Regions from separate parts of the Halobacillus sp. B23F22_5 genome, predicted to be linked through region 2. Evidence: predicted binding sites of a transcription regulator. Region 2 holds the regulator's gene; each other region holds the start of a gene.
The links. The regulator LexA, encoded in region 2, represses DNA repair genes until DNA is damaged. The targets are predictions, from matches to a motif close to CGAACATATGTTCG.

Region 1: uvrB (excinuclease ABC subunit UvrB) is a predicted target of LexA. The motif match lies at 1,514-1,527, and genes of this name have one in related genera.
Region 3: ruvA (Holliday junction branch migration protein RuvA) is a predicted target of LexA. The motif match lies at 1,364-1,377, and genes of this name have one in related genera.
Region 4: ACGTN9_RS00140 (YolD-like family protein) is a predicted target of LexA. The motif match lies at 1,294-1,307, and genes of this name have one in related genera.

Annotation. Positions count from the first base shown of each region.
Region 1 covers NZ_JBIEKI010000003.1:43,245-46,492, forward strand. The annotation lists gene uvrB (excinuclease ABC subunit UvrB) at 1-1,444, opposite strand, end outside; gene ACGTN9_RS05665 (peptide chain release factor 3) at 1,720-3,248, opposite strand, start outside.
Region 2 covers NZ_JBIEKI010000004.1:95,364-98,611, reverse strand. The annotation lists gene glnA (type I glutamate--ammonia ligase) at 1-640, shown strand, start outside; gene ACGTN9_RS07530 (YusG family protein) at 783-1,022, opposite strand; gene ACGTN9_RS07525 (hypothetical protein) at 1,304-1,618, shown strand; gene lexA (transcriptional repressor LexA) at 1,692-2,312, opposite strand; gene ACGTN9_RS07515 (YneB family resolvase-like protein) at 2,619-3,248, shown strand, end outside.
Region 3 covers NZ_JBIEKI010000002.1:11,731-14,978, reverse strand. The annotation lists gene ruvB (Holliday junction branch migration DNA helicase RuvB) at 1-685, opposite strand, end outside; gene ruvA (Holliday junction branch migration protein RuvA) at 706-1,317, opposite strand; gene ACGTN9_RS03350 (BofC C-terminal domain-containing protein) at 1,433-1,993, opposite strand; gene ACGTN9_RS03345 (YebC/PmpR family DNA-binding transcriptional regulator) at 2,066-2,818, opposite strand; gene ACGTN9_RS03340 (YhcN/YlaJ family sporulation lipoprotein) at 2,912-3,248, opposite strand, start outside.
Region 4 covers NZ_JBIEKI010000001.1:25,225-28,472, reverse strand. The annotation lists gene ACGTN9_RS00150 (response regulator transcription factor) at 1-144, shown strand, start outside; gene ACGTN9_RS00145 (sensor histidine kinase) at 128-1,225, shown strand; gene ACGTN9_RS00140 (YolD-like family protein) at 1,328-1,669, shown strand; gene ACGTN9_RS00135 (hypothetical protein) at 1,749-2,300, shown strand; gene ACGTN9_RS00130 (hypothetical protein) at 2,477-3,067, opposite strand; gene ACGTN9_RS00125 (DMT family transporter) at 3,176-3,248, shown strand, end outside.

The DNA of each region.
Region 1 (3,248 bases), on a different contig from region 2:
TGATTTCAGAATGCAGGTAGGCTACTTTAATTCCGATTTCCTTCAGATAATCAGTAAGGTCTTCAGACATTTTTTTCGTCAATGTAGTAACCAATACCCGTTCGTTCTTATCCATACGCTTATTGATTTCACCGATCAGATCATCAATCTGTCCTTTAATTGGACGAACCTCGATTTCTGGATCAAGCAGGCCGGTCGGCCGGATGATCTGTTCGACCATTTTCGGCGTATGCTCCAGTTCATATGGACCAGGAGTGGCAGATACATACATACTCTGATTCACCTTTTGCTCGAACTCTTCGAACCTAAGCGGACGGTTGTCCAGGGCCGAGGGCAGACGGAAACCATGATCGACCAGTACCTGCTTTCGGGCCCGGTCGCCATTGTACATTCCCCGCACCTGCGGCAACGTCACGTGCGACTCATCGACCATCACCAGAAAGTCTTCGGGGAAGTAATCGATTAATGTATAGGGAGTGGCGCCTTCTTCTCTTAGTGTCAAATGACGGGAATAGTTCTCGATACCTGAACAGAAACCCATTTCCTGCATCATTTCCAGGTCATAGTTTGTCCGTTGCTCCAATCGCTGTGCTTCTAACAGCTTGTTTTCTTCACGGAACTTTTTCAACTGCTGTTCTAATTCTTTTTCAATATTCTTGATTGCAATTTTCATTTTTTCTTCGCGGGTTACGAAGTGGGATGCCGGAAAAATAGCTACATGTTCCCGGTCACCAATAATTTCTCCGGTCAGTACATCGATTTCTCTGATCCGGTCTATTTCATCACCAAAAAACTCAACACGGATCGCATGCTCCTCCCGGGATGCTGGTATGATTTCCACCGAGTCACCCCGGACACGGAACGTACCGCGCTGGAAATCAATATCGTTTCGTGCGTACTGGATATCGACCAAATCACGCAGCAGTTCATCACGTTCTTTTTCCATATCAGTACGAACGGAAAGCACCTGGCTGCGGTATTCATCCGGATTACCCAAGCCATAGATACACGAGACACTGGCCACGATAATGACATCGTTCCGTTCAAACAAGGCTGATGTTGCCGAGTGGCGCAGCTTATCGATTTCATCATTGATGCTGGCATCCTTTTCAATGAACGTATCCGAAGACGGCACATACGCCTCCGGTTGATAGTAATCGTAATAACTGACAAAATACTCGACCGCATTGTTCGGGAAAAATTCCTTGAACTCACTATATAATTGACCAGCCAACGTCTTGTTATGAGCAATGATCAGCGTCGGCTTGTTCACTTGTTGAATCACATTCGACATGGTGAACGTCTTCCCGGTACCAGTCGCACCAAGTAAAGTCAGGTGCTTCTCGCCACCGTTGATCCGTTTCACCAATTCTTCTATCGCACGGGGTTGGTCCCCTTCTGGTTGATACTGTGAAACAAGCTCGAATTTATTCTCGTTCTTCACAAAGCAACCTCCGTTCCTTGAATATACATCACTAGTTTACCACAATATTATACAATTCTAACATGGATGCGAACAAATATTCGATTAAAATGCCTTTGGAACATTTTTCTTCCTTTCTTTTAGAAGTTTCGCCTAATTTTAGTGATCTAAATACCGTAATTATTTACTTCCGCCTATTTCTTGCCTGCGACCTCCTATTAATTTCATATAAGCAGTTACTTCCTTAGACAAAAAGAAGCGATACCCGGTGTTCTGAGGTATCGCTTCTTTTCCATTTAGTACGATTGGTCGTATTGATTCACTTCAAACAGATCGATCAACTCGATGTCAGGATTCTTATCCTGGAACCAGCGCAAAGAGAAGTCGTTTTTGAATAATACAAGCGGACTTCCTTCCCGGTCCTGGACAAGCATGTTCCGTTCGTCGAAAAGAGATTCATTGACCTGATCTTCTTTCAGCCAGCGTGGAATCCTTTCTCCCAGCGGCTCTAGTTCGACTTCGACGTTATATTCGTTTTTCATCCGGTACTCGAACACATCATATTGCAACTTGCCGACAGCTCCAAGGATATAATCCTCAAACCGATAGCGTTTGAACAACTGGATCGCACCTTCCTGCACGAGCTGCTCTATCCCTTTTTTGAACTGCTTCGACTTCATGACGTTCTTCGCCGTAACTTTTTTGAATTCTTCCGGAGGGAACTGCGGCAGTTCGTCATATTCGAAGTTCGTTTTCCCAGTCAAAATCGTATCGCCGATCCGGTATACGTTAGGATCATAAATCCCGATAATGTCGCCGGCATAAGCTTCATCGATCGTCCCCCTTGAAGATGCGACGAACTGCTGGGACTGTGCAAGCTTAAAGGTTTTACCCGTCCGTCCCAATGTCACGTTCATGCCCCGCTCGAATTTTCCGGAACAGATTCGGACAAATGCGACCCGGTCACGATGCTGTGGGTTCATGTTGGCCTGGATTTTGAAAATAAAACCAGAAAACTCCGGATCGTCCGGAGATACGATACCTTCTGTAGAACGACGTGGTGCAGGAGCAGGTGCCATATCAATGAACGTGTCGAAAAAGCCCTCCACGCCAAATGGTGCCAATGCGCTTCCGAAGAAAACAGGCGTCTGTTCTCCTCGCATTACTTTTTCCATACTGAATTGATCGCCTGCTTCATCAAGCAGCATCAGTTCCTCAAGCGTTTCCTGATAAGTAGAATGCTCGACCAATTCCTGATGTTCCGGCTTTTCTAAATCCGAATAAGGAATGTAAGTTTCTTCTTCATTTCCGGTATAGGAAATGAACTGTTCATGATGGCGGTCAAATACACCAAGGAACCGTTTGCCCATACCAGCAGGCCATGTCATTGGATACGTCTCGATATCCAGGACTTCCTCGATTTCTTCCATCAATTCGAATGGCTCGCGGCCCTCACGGTCTAATTTGTTGATGAATGTAAAAATTGGAATTCCACGCATTTTACAAACTTTGAATAATTTCAGCGTCTGGGCTTCGATCCCTTTGGTAGCATCGATGATCATGACGACACTGTCTACAGCGGTCAGTGTACGGTAGGTGTCTTCACTGAAATCTTCGTGTCCAGGAGTATCCAGTATATTGACCTGATAATCCCGATAGGGGAAATTCATGACACTGGAAGTTACCGATATACCACGCTGCTTTTCGATTTCCATCCAGTCAGAGGTTGCGAACTTTCCCGATTTCTTTCCTTTAACTGTACCAGCCGAACGAATCAAATTTCCGAAAACCAACAGTTTTTCTGTCAGTGTCGTTTTACCGGCAT
Region 2 (3,248 bases):
GCCTAAACCGTTATTCGGTGTCAACGGTTCCGGAATGCACGCGAATATGTCCTTGTTCAAAGGAAAGCAAAATGCATTCTACGATACAGAAGGCGAGCTTGAACTATCAGACGTTGCTTACCAGTTCACTGCAGGTATCATCAAGCACGCAACAAACTTCACAGCTATTACGAACCCGACCGTAAACTCCTACAAGCGTCTTGTTCCTGGTTATGAAGCTCCTTGTTACGTTGCATGGTCAGGACAAAACCGTAGTCCGTTAGTTCGTGTTCCAACTTCCCGCGGCCTAAGTACCCGTATCGAAGTACGTAGTGTCGATCCTGCAGCGAACCCTTACCTGGCAATGGCTGTATTGTTGGCAGCAGGGTTAGACGGTGTGGAAAATAAGATGGAAGCACCAAAACCGGTCGATCGCAACATCTATGTTATGAACAAAACAGAACGCGAGAAGAACGGCGTACAAGATCTGCCAGCTACTCTATATGATGCGTTAGAGCTGCTTAAGCAAGATGAAATCTTAGTGAACGCACTTGGCGAACACTGTTTTGAGCACTTTATCGAAGCGAAAGAAATCGAATGGGATATGTTCCGTACACAAGTCCACCCTTGGGAACGTGAGCAGTATCTATCCGTATATTAATAAGCATCCCCCTTGGTACTATTGGTATCAAGGGGGTTTTTTATTTTAGCGTATTATCTTCATATTTAAGTCCGTAAAAAAAGCCATTGATTTTTTCATCAATGGCTTCTTTCATTATTAAAAGATTACATTCTAACTTGATTTAACACCAGCCGAGGTCACAATCAGTAACATATTGTTTGATATCTGTTATTTTATGCATGCGATAGATTTTTCCGTTATGATATTTAAAGCCCTCTGACATTTCATAACGATTCTCTTGTCCAGACATGAGAATCCGTCCGATTTTTTCTTTATAGAGGTAGAGATTCATATTTCCTTCTTCTAACTTTCCATTGATACTATCTGTTATATCCACCATCTGCAATTCTTCTTTTCTCATTCCATTCCTCCTTATTAGAATCTTGATTCAAATAACGTAAATAAATATATAAATGGTATTATAATAATTTTTTCAGGTAAAATCAACACATATTCAGAATATATAGATTTTTCAGTTAATTAGTCCTGTATACTTTATTGAAATATCGTTCTATGCTTTTACGCTGGGGCAGGCAGGTTTAAGTTGTTGTAAATGCATTGTTAAAGAATGTTAAGAAGCCCAAGACATGCAGGACTAATAGAATCCCCTGTCAAAATTGTTTTCGAAAGGAGATGACATGCATGAGTTTTACTCGCCATTCGAAATCAATTACCAGAGAATTAGAATCGATTATGAAAACCAGGAGAGGTGAAGAGGTTCTTACCTTTATCACAGAATTTGGATTTGTTCAGGGTATACCAGGGGAGTTAAAAGAAAATCGACACAGCGATTTGAAACATCGGTCTGATAAGTCAGCATGTCGTTATAAACCTTACAATTTCACGTATGTAAAGGAAGTTATCATACATTCTTTTGAAGGTGAGTTAATTAAAGTGGATCATTTGGTTATTTATGATGAGCAACTTATTGGTATTATGCCTGGTAAACTGTTTTAGCCAGGGAAATAAGAAGAGCCCTGTATCCCTTCCCGGGATACAGGGCTCTTCTATTTTTATATAGAGATTATGATCAGTGAATTGCTCTATATAAACCTACGACTTTACCCAGAATCGAGACATCATGCAGGATGATCGGGTCCATGGTTGCATTTTCCGGCTGCAGGCGAATGTGGTTTTTCTCTTTGAAGAAGCGTTTGACTGTCGCTTCTTCATCTTCTGTCATGGCGACGACGATTTCTCCATTTTGAGCGGTTGGCGTCTGTTTTACAATTACCATGTCTCCATCAAGTATACCTGCTTCAATCATACTCTCACCTTCGACAACAAGGACAAAAGTGTTTTCTTCCCCAGCTAAATTTTGTGGTAAAGGTACATATTCTTCAATATTTTCAATAGCAGTTATCGGCGTACCAGCGGTTACTTTACCAATAACAGGAGCATAGGATGCTTCGCTCCTTGGAATGTTTTGTTCTTCCTCTAATTCTAACACTTCGATGGCTCTTGGTTTCGTTGGGTCACGTCGGATGAATCCCTTTTTTTCCAGCCTCGCAAGGTGTCCATGAACAGTAGAACTGGATGCCAATCCGACAGCCTGGCCAATTTCACGCACGGAAGGTGGATAACCTTTGGCGAGGACTTCCTCTTTTATGAATTTCAATATTTCCTGTTGCCGTTTCGATAATTTACTCATATAAGCACACCTCGTACATATGTTTTTATTAACCACATTGTACCATGATGATTTCAACAATACAAACATTCGTTCGAATATACACTTGACAGGAACGAATGTTCGTATATAATTATAACTAACAAACGCGAACAAAAGTTCTGTATGGAGGGGTTAAAATGTTTGATAAACTATCTAAATTGGACATGACTTATATTATTCTTTTCATTTTGAGTCTGGTATTTTTATATGCTGCGATGTCCATAAGCAGCTAAAATGGTCTATGTAGTTTATTGTTCGTATTAACACGCAGAAAGGGTCGCAGACATGAAAGTAATAATCTATTGCAGAGTCAGTACAGAAAAAGAAGCTCAAGTTACTTCTTTAGCGAGACAGGAATCGGAGTTGCTTGCCATGGCAGAACGAGAGAACATGGAAGTGATGGATATAATTAAAGAGCAAGCGAGCGGATATGAAATTGAACGTGAAGGTGTTTTTCAAATGCTGGACCGTTTTTCTGAAGGAAAGGCAGAGGGTTTACTGATCCAGGATGAGACTAGGCTGGGGAGGGGGAACACGAAGATTGCCCTGTTTCACCAGCTTCAAAAAATGAACGTACAAGTACTGTCTTTGACACATCAGGGAGAATTGCAATTGTCAGAGTCAGATTCGATGGTGTTGCAAATCGTCGGGATAGTGGAGGAGTACCAGCGGAAAATCCATAACCTCAAAATAAAGCGCGGAATGAATAAAGCGATGGAAAGGGGTTATAACCCGGGTGACAACCTTACCAATCAGCATTTGGCAAGGGGACGGGAAAGGATTGAGTTTCCGATTGAGGAGGTTGTCCGGCTTCGTAATAATAAACTGACTTTCGAGGAAATCGCTGCTACGTTACGCGGGCTGGGCTATGATGTTTCAAAGGCCACGGTCCATAGACGCTACCGGGAATACACC
Region 3 (3,248 bases), on a different contig from region 2:
GTACCCGCTTCAATAAACGGTTAGCAATCCGCGGCGTCCCTCTTGAACGTCTCGCTATCTCTATTGCTGCATCACGTGTAATGCCAACTTGAAAAATATCTCCTGTCCGCTCTACAATGTCGCATAAATCTTTCGTATCGTAATATTCTAAACGACTGAGCACGCCGAATCTGTCACGGAGTGGTGCTGATAGTAATCCGGCTCGTGTAGTTGCTCCGACCAGAGTAAACGGTGGCAGATCAAGACGTACAGACCTTGCACTTGGTCCATTCCCGATTACAATATCCAGACAAAAATCCTCCATCGCAGGATACAACACTTCTTCTACTGATCGAGGCAGCCTGTGGATCTCATCGATAAATAGTACGTCTCCTGCTTCCAGCGAAGACAAAATAGCAGCCAAGTCTCCTGCACGTTCGATTGCAGGTCCGGCAGTAGTCCGGAACTGAACTCCCATTTCATTAGCAATAATGGAAGCCAATGTTGTTTTACCAAGCCCCGGTGGTCCATATAATAAAGCATGGTCCAAAGGTTCATTCCTCATTCTTGCTGCTTCAATAAAAATCTGTAAATTCTGTTTCGTTTTCGTTTGACCAATATACTGCCTCAAACTGCTGGGCCGTAGGCTTAATTCAATTGATGCATCTTCTTCCTGCATTTCATTCGATATCATTCGTTCTTCCATACCGAGTCACCCCCACTCGTTTAGCTTTTCATCATCAATTGCAAGCCTTTACGTACATAGTCATCTACATTGGCATGCTCTTGTTTAGACAGCTCAGGGCGAAGAGCTTTGAGTTCCCGTTCAGAATACCCAAGAGCTTTCATGGCTTCCAGTGCTTCCTCCACTGCCTGGTTACGTTCTTTGGAAGTATGCGCATAAAAAATAGATGCCTCGTTCTCTTCATCTGGAATCCATGCTGTCAATTTCCCTTTCAGATCAAGAATCATCTGCCTTGCAGTCTTTTTCCCGACCCCTGGAAAACGCGTCAAAAACTTCTCATCCTCCTGCTCAATAGCAGCTACGAAATCCCCGACACTTGTAGAAGCCAAAATAGCCAGTGCCCCTTTCGGTCCAATTCCTGATACATTCAACAGTTTAGAGAATAATGCTTTATCTTCTTTCTTCTTAAATCCGTATAAGGCTTGCAAATCTTCTCTGACATAATGGTATGTATATATTTTCACTTCATTATCCATATTTTCCTGGAATAAATAAGGATTGGCACATATCAATTCGTAGCCTACCCCGTTCGTTTCTACAATGACACTGTCATCGTCTAAATCTGTCAATAATCCCCGTACATATGCTATCATGATGTTTCCCCTCTAATCTTACTAAGTATTCATCTATTGTAACATACAAGCACATGTTCGCCCATTCTAAGTAAACAAAAGTAAAACTCTCCTGATAATACAGGAGAGCCGGTGTCTATTGTTTTCCAGTCATATTATTTCCGGAATAGGTTTTGATCACTTTATGAAAATGCTCTTTATCTTTGATTTTAATCCCTTTTTCAAGCTCTTCCATACGCTTGCTTTCCAATGTTTCTACAGGGATAGGGAAAAAAGACTCCATGACTTGACCTTCAGCCGGTTTCCCCAAAAAGATGGTCAATTGCTCGTTTAAATCAATTCCAAAATAACCGTTTGCTTTCACCTCTGGTGAAAGGTCATCAATCTTTTTCTCAAATTCAACAAAACCATCCCCCTGATCCACTAAAGTCCAGCCTGTATAGCTGGCCCAAAAATCTTCCATCGCCCAAATAGTTTCCATTTTTTCATCAGTTTCACGAACACCATCCAGGTACTCCTTCGTCATAGTAACTTTCACTTCTAATGGCTGACTTGCAACTAAGGAAGTCCGCTTTTCAGATTCAGCTGAAGTTTTTTTCTCTGTACTTCCCTTAATTGTAGAATCTGCATCTGGTGCAAGTATGATAGTACCAAGCAAAAAAATGCTGATCGTTATCGATTTGATTATCGTCCTCATCTGATCACCCCTAAAAGAAAATAGCTTCTATTTCCAGTTTGCCCAGAAATGGAAGCTATTATAATCAGGGTGTTAACTCAATTTTTCTAATACCTCTTCGTCGGCTTCGAGATTGTGATAGATATCCTGCACATCATCATTATCTTCCAATGTATCAATTAGTTTCAGCATCTTTTCGGTTTCTTCTTCGCCCACAGGCGTATAAGTTTGCGGAAACATAGTTATTTCTGCAGTTTCGAACGTATAGCCGCTTTGCTCTAATGCAGCTTTGACTTCTGTGAAGCTTTCAGGTTCGGTATAAACTTCAAAGGTTTCTTCGTTCGTTTCCATTTCCTCTGCCCCAGCTTCAATCGCCTCAAGCATGACATCATCTTCCTCAACATCATGGGCTGAACGCTCAATTACAAGATATCCTTTACGATCGAACATATAAGAAACACAACCATTTTCACCAAGATTGCCATCGTTTTTGTTAAAAGCATGCCGGACATCGGCAGCTGTCCTGTTTTTATTATCAGTCAGTACTTTAACCATCACTGCTACGCCACCAGGGCCATAACCCTCATATGTGATTTCTTCATAGCTGACACCGTCCAGGTCACCTGTGGCTTTTTTAATGGCGCGATCAATATTTTCATTAGGCATGTTGCTGGCTTTTGCTTTATCAACCGCTAAACGAAGTGCTGGATTCATCTCCGGATCTCCGCCGCCCTCTTTAGCTGCTACGAAGATTTCACGGGCCATTTTCATAAATACCTTGCCCCGCTTAGCATCCTGAGCGTTTTTACGTCTTTGTATATTCTTCCATTTAGAATGACCAGCCATGGTGCATTCTCCTCTCCAACTTACATATAGTTATCTGATTTCTTTTATTACTATATCATATTGGAGGGTATCGTTGAAGAAGGGTAAGTTACATTATTTGTCATTATCAGGCTGGAACCGTCTTAGGAATTTATTGATTTCTTCTTTCACTCTATCTGGAGCTTTTTCAGCTCTCACTCTTGCATTCAGGTCTTTCAATTCTTCCCAGTCGCTGTGGTTCATATAAATCACTACATCTTGTTCATCGGTGACTTCCGCTACTTTTTCTCTGACTAAATTTTTAAGGTTATGGTTTTTCCGGCCATACGGGGTAGGAATGACTCCGACAAGTACGTGATCTTTAGTAGCAATTACATTCGAAGTAGTTACCTGAGGCAATTCATTGATGGATCGAGTGATTTTCATTGACTTCTCGTTAAAATACTCGTTA
Region 4 (3,248 bases), on a different contig from region 2:
CCTTATGGGGAAAATGATATTTTTGAACGGACCATCGATGTCCATGTGAAAAAGCTTAGGAGAAAAGTTGAGGAAAACCCTGCGAAACCTGAGCGGATTATCACAGTAAGAGGAATGGGGTATAAATTTGTGGCAGAAAATTAAAGCCTGGCGAGAAAAAATGGCCACACAATTACTCTGGAGACTGACGATCACTAATATTATTATTATTTCGCTATTTATTCTCTTAAGTGGTGTTGCTGTCTACCAGAGCGCTTGCTTTCTGGTGGACAGAATTACGGATGTCGGAACGGCTCGCCAGCTAAGCTTCAACTCGACATTGTTTCAGTATTTATGGATATTCAGCTTCATTGCTATTGTCGCTGGCAGCCTGATTCATTACTTTATGATGAAGCGGATGATGCAGCCGATCACTGAATTGACCCGGTCCATGAAAAGCCTGAAAGATGGTACCTATCCGGCTGTACTCGAGACAAACAGTAAGGATGAAATCGGTCAGCTTGTCGAGCATTATAATGAACTGATTATTTTATTGCGGGAAAATGAACAAAATCGTAACAAAATGCTGACCGATATGGCACACGAACTACGTACCCCGCTCTCCAACATTAATGGCTATCTCGAAGGCCTGAGTAAAGGGGTAATTGAAGGATCGCCAGAACTTTATCAGTCCCTCCATCTTGAGGCGAAACGCATCACCAACATGATGCAGCAGCTTCATCAAGTGAAGGAATGGGACAGCCTTGGCGAGCAGTCTTATCCAAAGCGTGAAATGGTAGACATAAAGGAATTAGCGGCTAACTGTGTGAATTTATTTGAATGGGAACTTTCCAATCAACAAATTGATGTGGTGTGTCAATTGGATGAAAGCCGGTTGTTCATTCATCGGGAGGGCATTCAGCAAGTATTAACCAACCTGTTACAAAATGCTATCCAATACTATCAGGGCAAGGGAGCTATTCACATCACCGGAGAGCGTTTGGAAACAGAATATAAGCTGTCTGTTTCAGGTCCAGGCTCCTTTATATCCGAAGAAAATCAGGCAGCGATTTTTGAACGTTTCTATCGTATCGAGGTTTCGAGAAGCCGGGAAACAGGGGGGAGCGGGCTTGGTCTGGCCATCAGTAAAGAAATCATCGAGCAGCATAACGGGACGCTGCAGTTGACGACGGATGGCTACTATCACACCTTTTATTTCACACTTCCACTTCCAAAGCGAATGTAAGGAGAAAATGTCAACTTTTGACATTCTGTGAAATAAGCTTTACCCTGCCGTTGTAATTATATATAATGAGAACAAACGTTCGAAATGACGGGAGGGTGTAGGATGGATAAGCATAATAAAGATCGTGGAACCATCAAATGGACGTCATTGATGCTGCCAGAGCATGTACAGTTGGTGAAAGAACTATGGAAAGAGGATGAACGAGTAGAAAAAGGGATTATTGATGAACAAAAAGCAGTGGAAATCGACTTTCTCCTGCAGCGCGCATTGAATGATAACCTGACAGTCGAACTGACCTATCATAATGGTTTTGATCATGAGCGGCGCCGAGGTAAAATCAATTCCATTTGTTCCGTCCGAAAAGAGCTTCATGGGACAGAAGAAGCGACTAAACACACGTTCACGGTAGACTTGAACGACATTGTCGATATTGCCATTCGTTAAAAGCAGAAAAGGAAAATAATTGAAATATTATCCTGCTTATATTAAGCTTGGTGGTAATAGCTTAATAAAGGGGATTGACATGGGTAGACTATTCAGTTTTAAAGGCTTAATGACCATCTTACTTATACTATTGGCAGGTGCGCTTGGCTTTTTCGGAGTAATGATATTTACCGATATCAATGGGAATGACGATACGGAGAAAGCCGCTACAGAAACCAGTGAAGCAGAAGAAAAGTCTCAGTCAGAATCAGGCAAGGAAGCGGAAGCAAGCGAAACATCAAGCAAAACAACATTTGAAGACGCCGGGGATTTAATCTCCATAGCCCATAGCTTCTATAATGATACGACGGGATATGGTGAACTGGATGACGGAGTAGACTGGAAGGCACAAAGCGAACAAGCAAGCCGCTTTTTATCTTATATCAAAAGCAAAACCTTCGAGGATCCTCCGACTTTACAGGCGGATATGGAAGCGGTATCCAGTTATTTAGAAAAAATAGCGAATGGGTCACAAGATGAGAACAATATCATACAGGCACATCGTTACTTTCATGATCTCGATATAGCCATCAATGATTATACCAACTATAAAGAGGTCTGGGATGTGACAGAGACACCAGTCAATGGCTGATTAGAAAAACTTGGCTTGTCGCCAAGTACTTATGGCGAAAGCCTTAGTATTTTCTTATACTTTAATCCTTTAACAAAGTTAAACTTTCTTAAAGTAAAATAAAGACTCTTACCTTTTCGAAGGTAAGAGTCTTTTGGATATCTGCATGCGCTTGGACAATACGTTTAATAGGCTGGTCACTTTCTGAGTTCAGCCAAATTATCTGTCGTTACAGCACCACCTTCCCGGGCTTTCGTTAAGATGCTATCGCGATGCTCCCAGAATTCCGGACGATAGTTGAATGTGATGTCCTTCCCATTTTTCAATTGAAAGAGCATATCTTTCAAGAAAATCGTGCCTTCGCTTTTATCATAGATCTGATTGATTCTTTCGATGTCTTCCCATTGATAATGTTGGGGGGAAATAGAAAATAGAGGGTTGTAAGTGATCCCCTGGTCCTGGAAGTAATAATAATTGTTGATCGATAAAACAAAGAAAAGCTCAGCAACAGGAATACCTATAGCAAGTACCCACACAGGAGGTTTTTTACGCTTTGATCGCAAAATCAAAAACAATATCAAAAGTAATCCGATCCAGACAAAGCTTGCTCCAAGCATAATATAGGCGGAAATAGGAGCCATGAAAATCCAATGACTTCTCGAAAAGTGGAAAATATCCTGCAGGATGGTCATTAAAGTGACTGGGGCAAGAATGCTGAGCATGAATGCTATAATGATAATTCCAATGGTCAGATAAGTCCATTGCGATTCTTGGTCATAACCATACATAAGCTAATCTCCTATATAAAATTTATATAAAATAGTTTAACTCATTATATAGTCAAAAAATGGTTTTAACAACCTTATTTTCCCATATGAAAAGGCAGGTGCCAGCCTATGTGGAAAGCGTATGCTTTCGTCATGCTCGCCATTATTTTATTTTCAGGAAATTTCATTGCCGGCAAAGTCG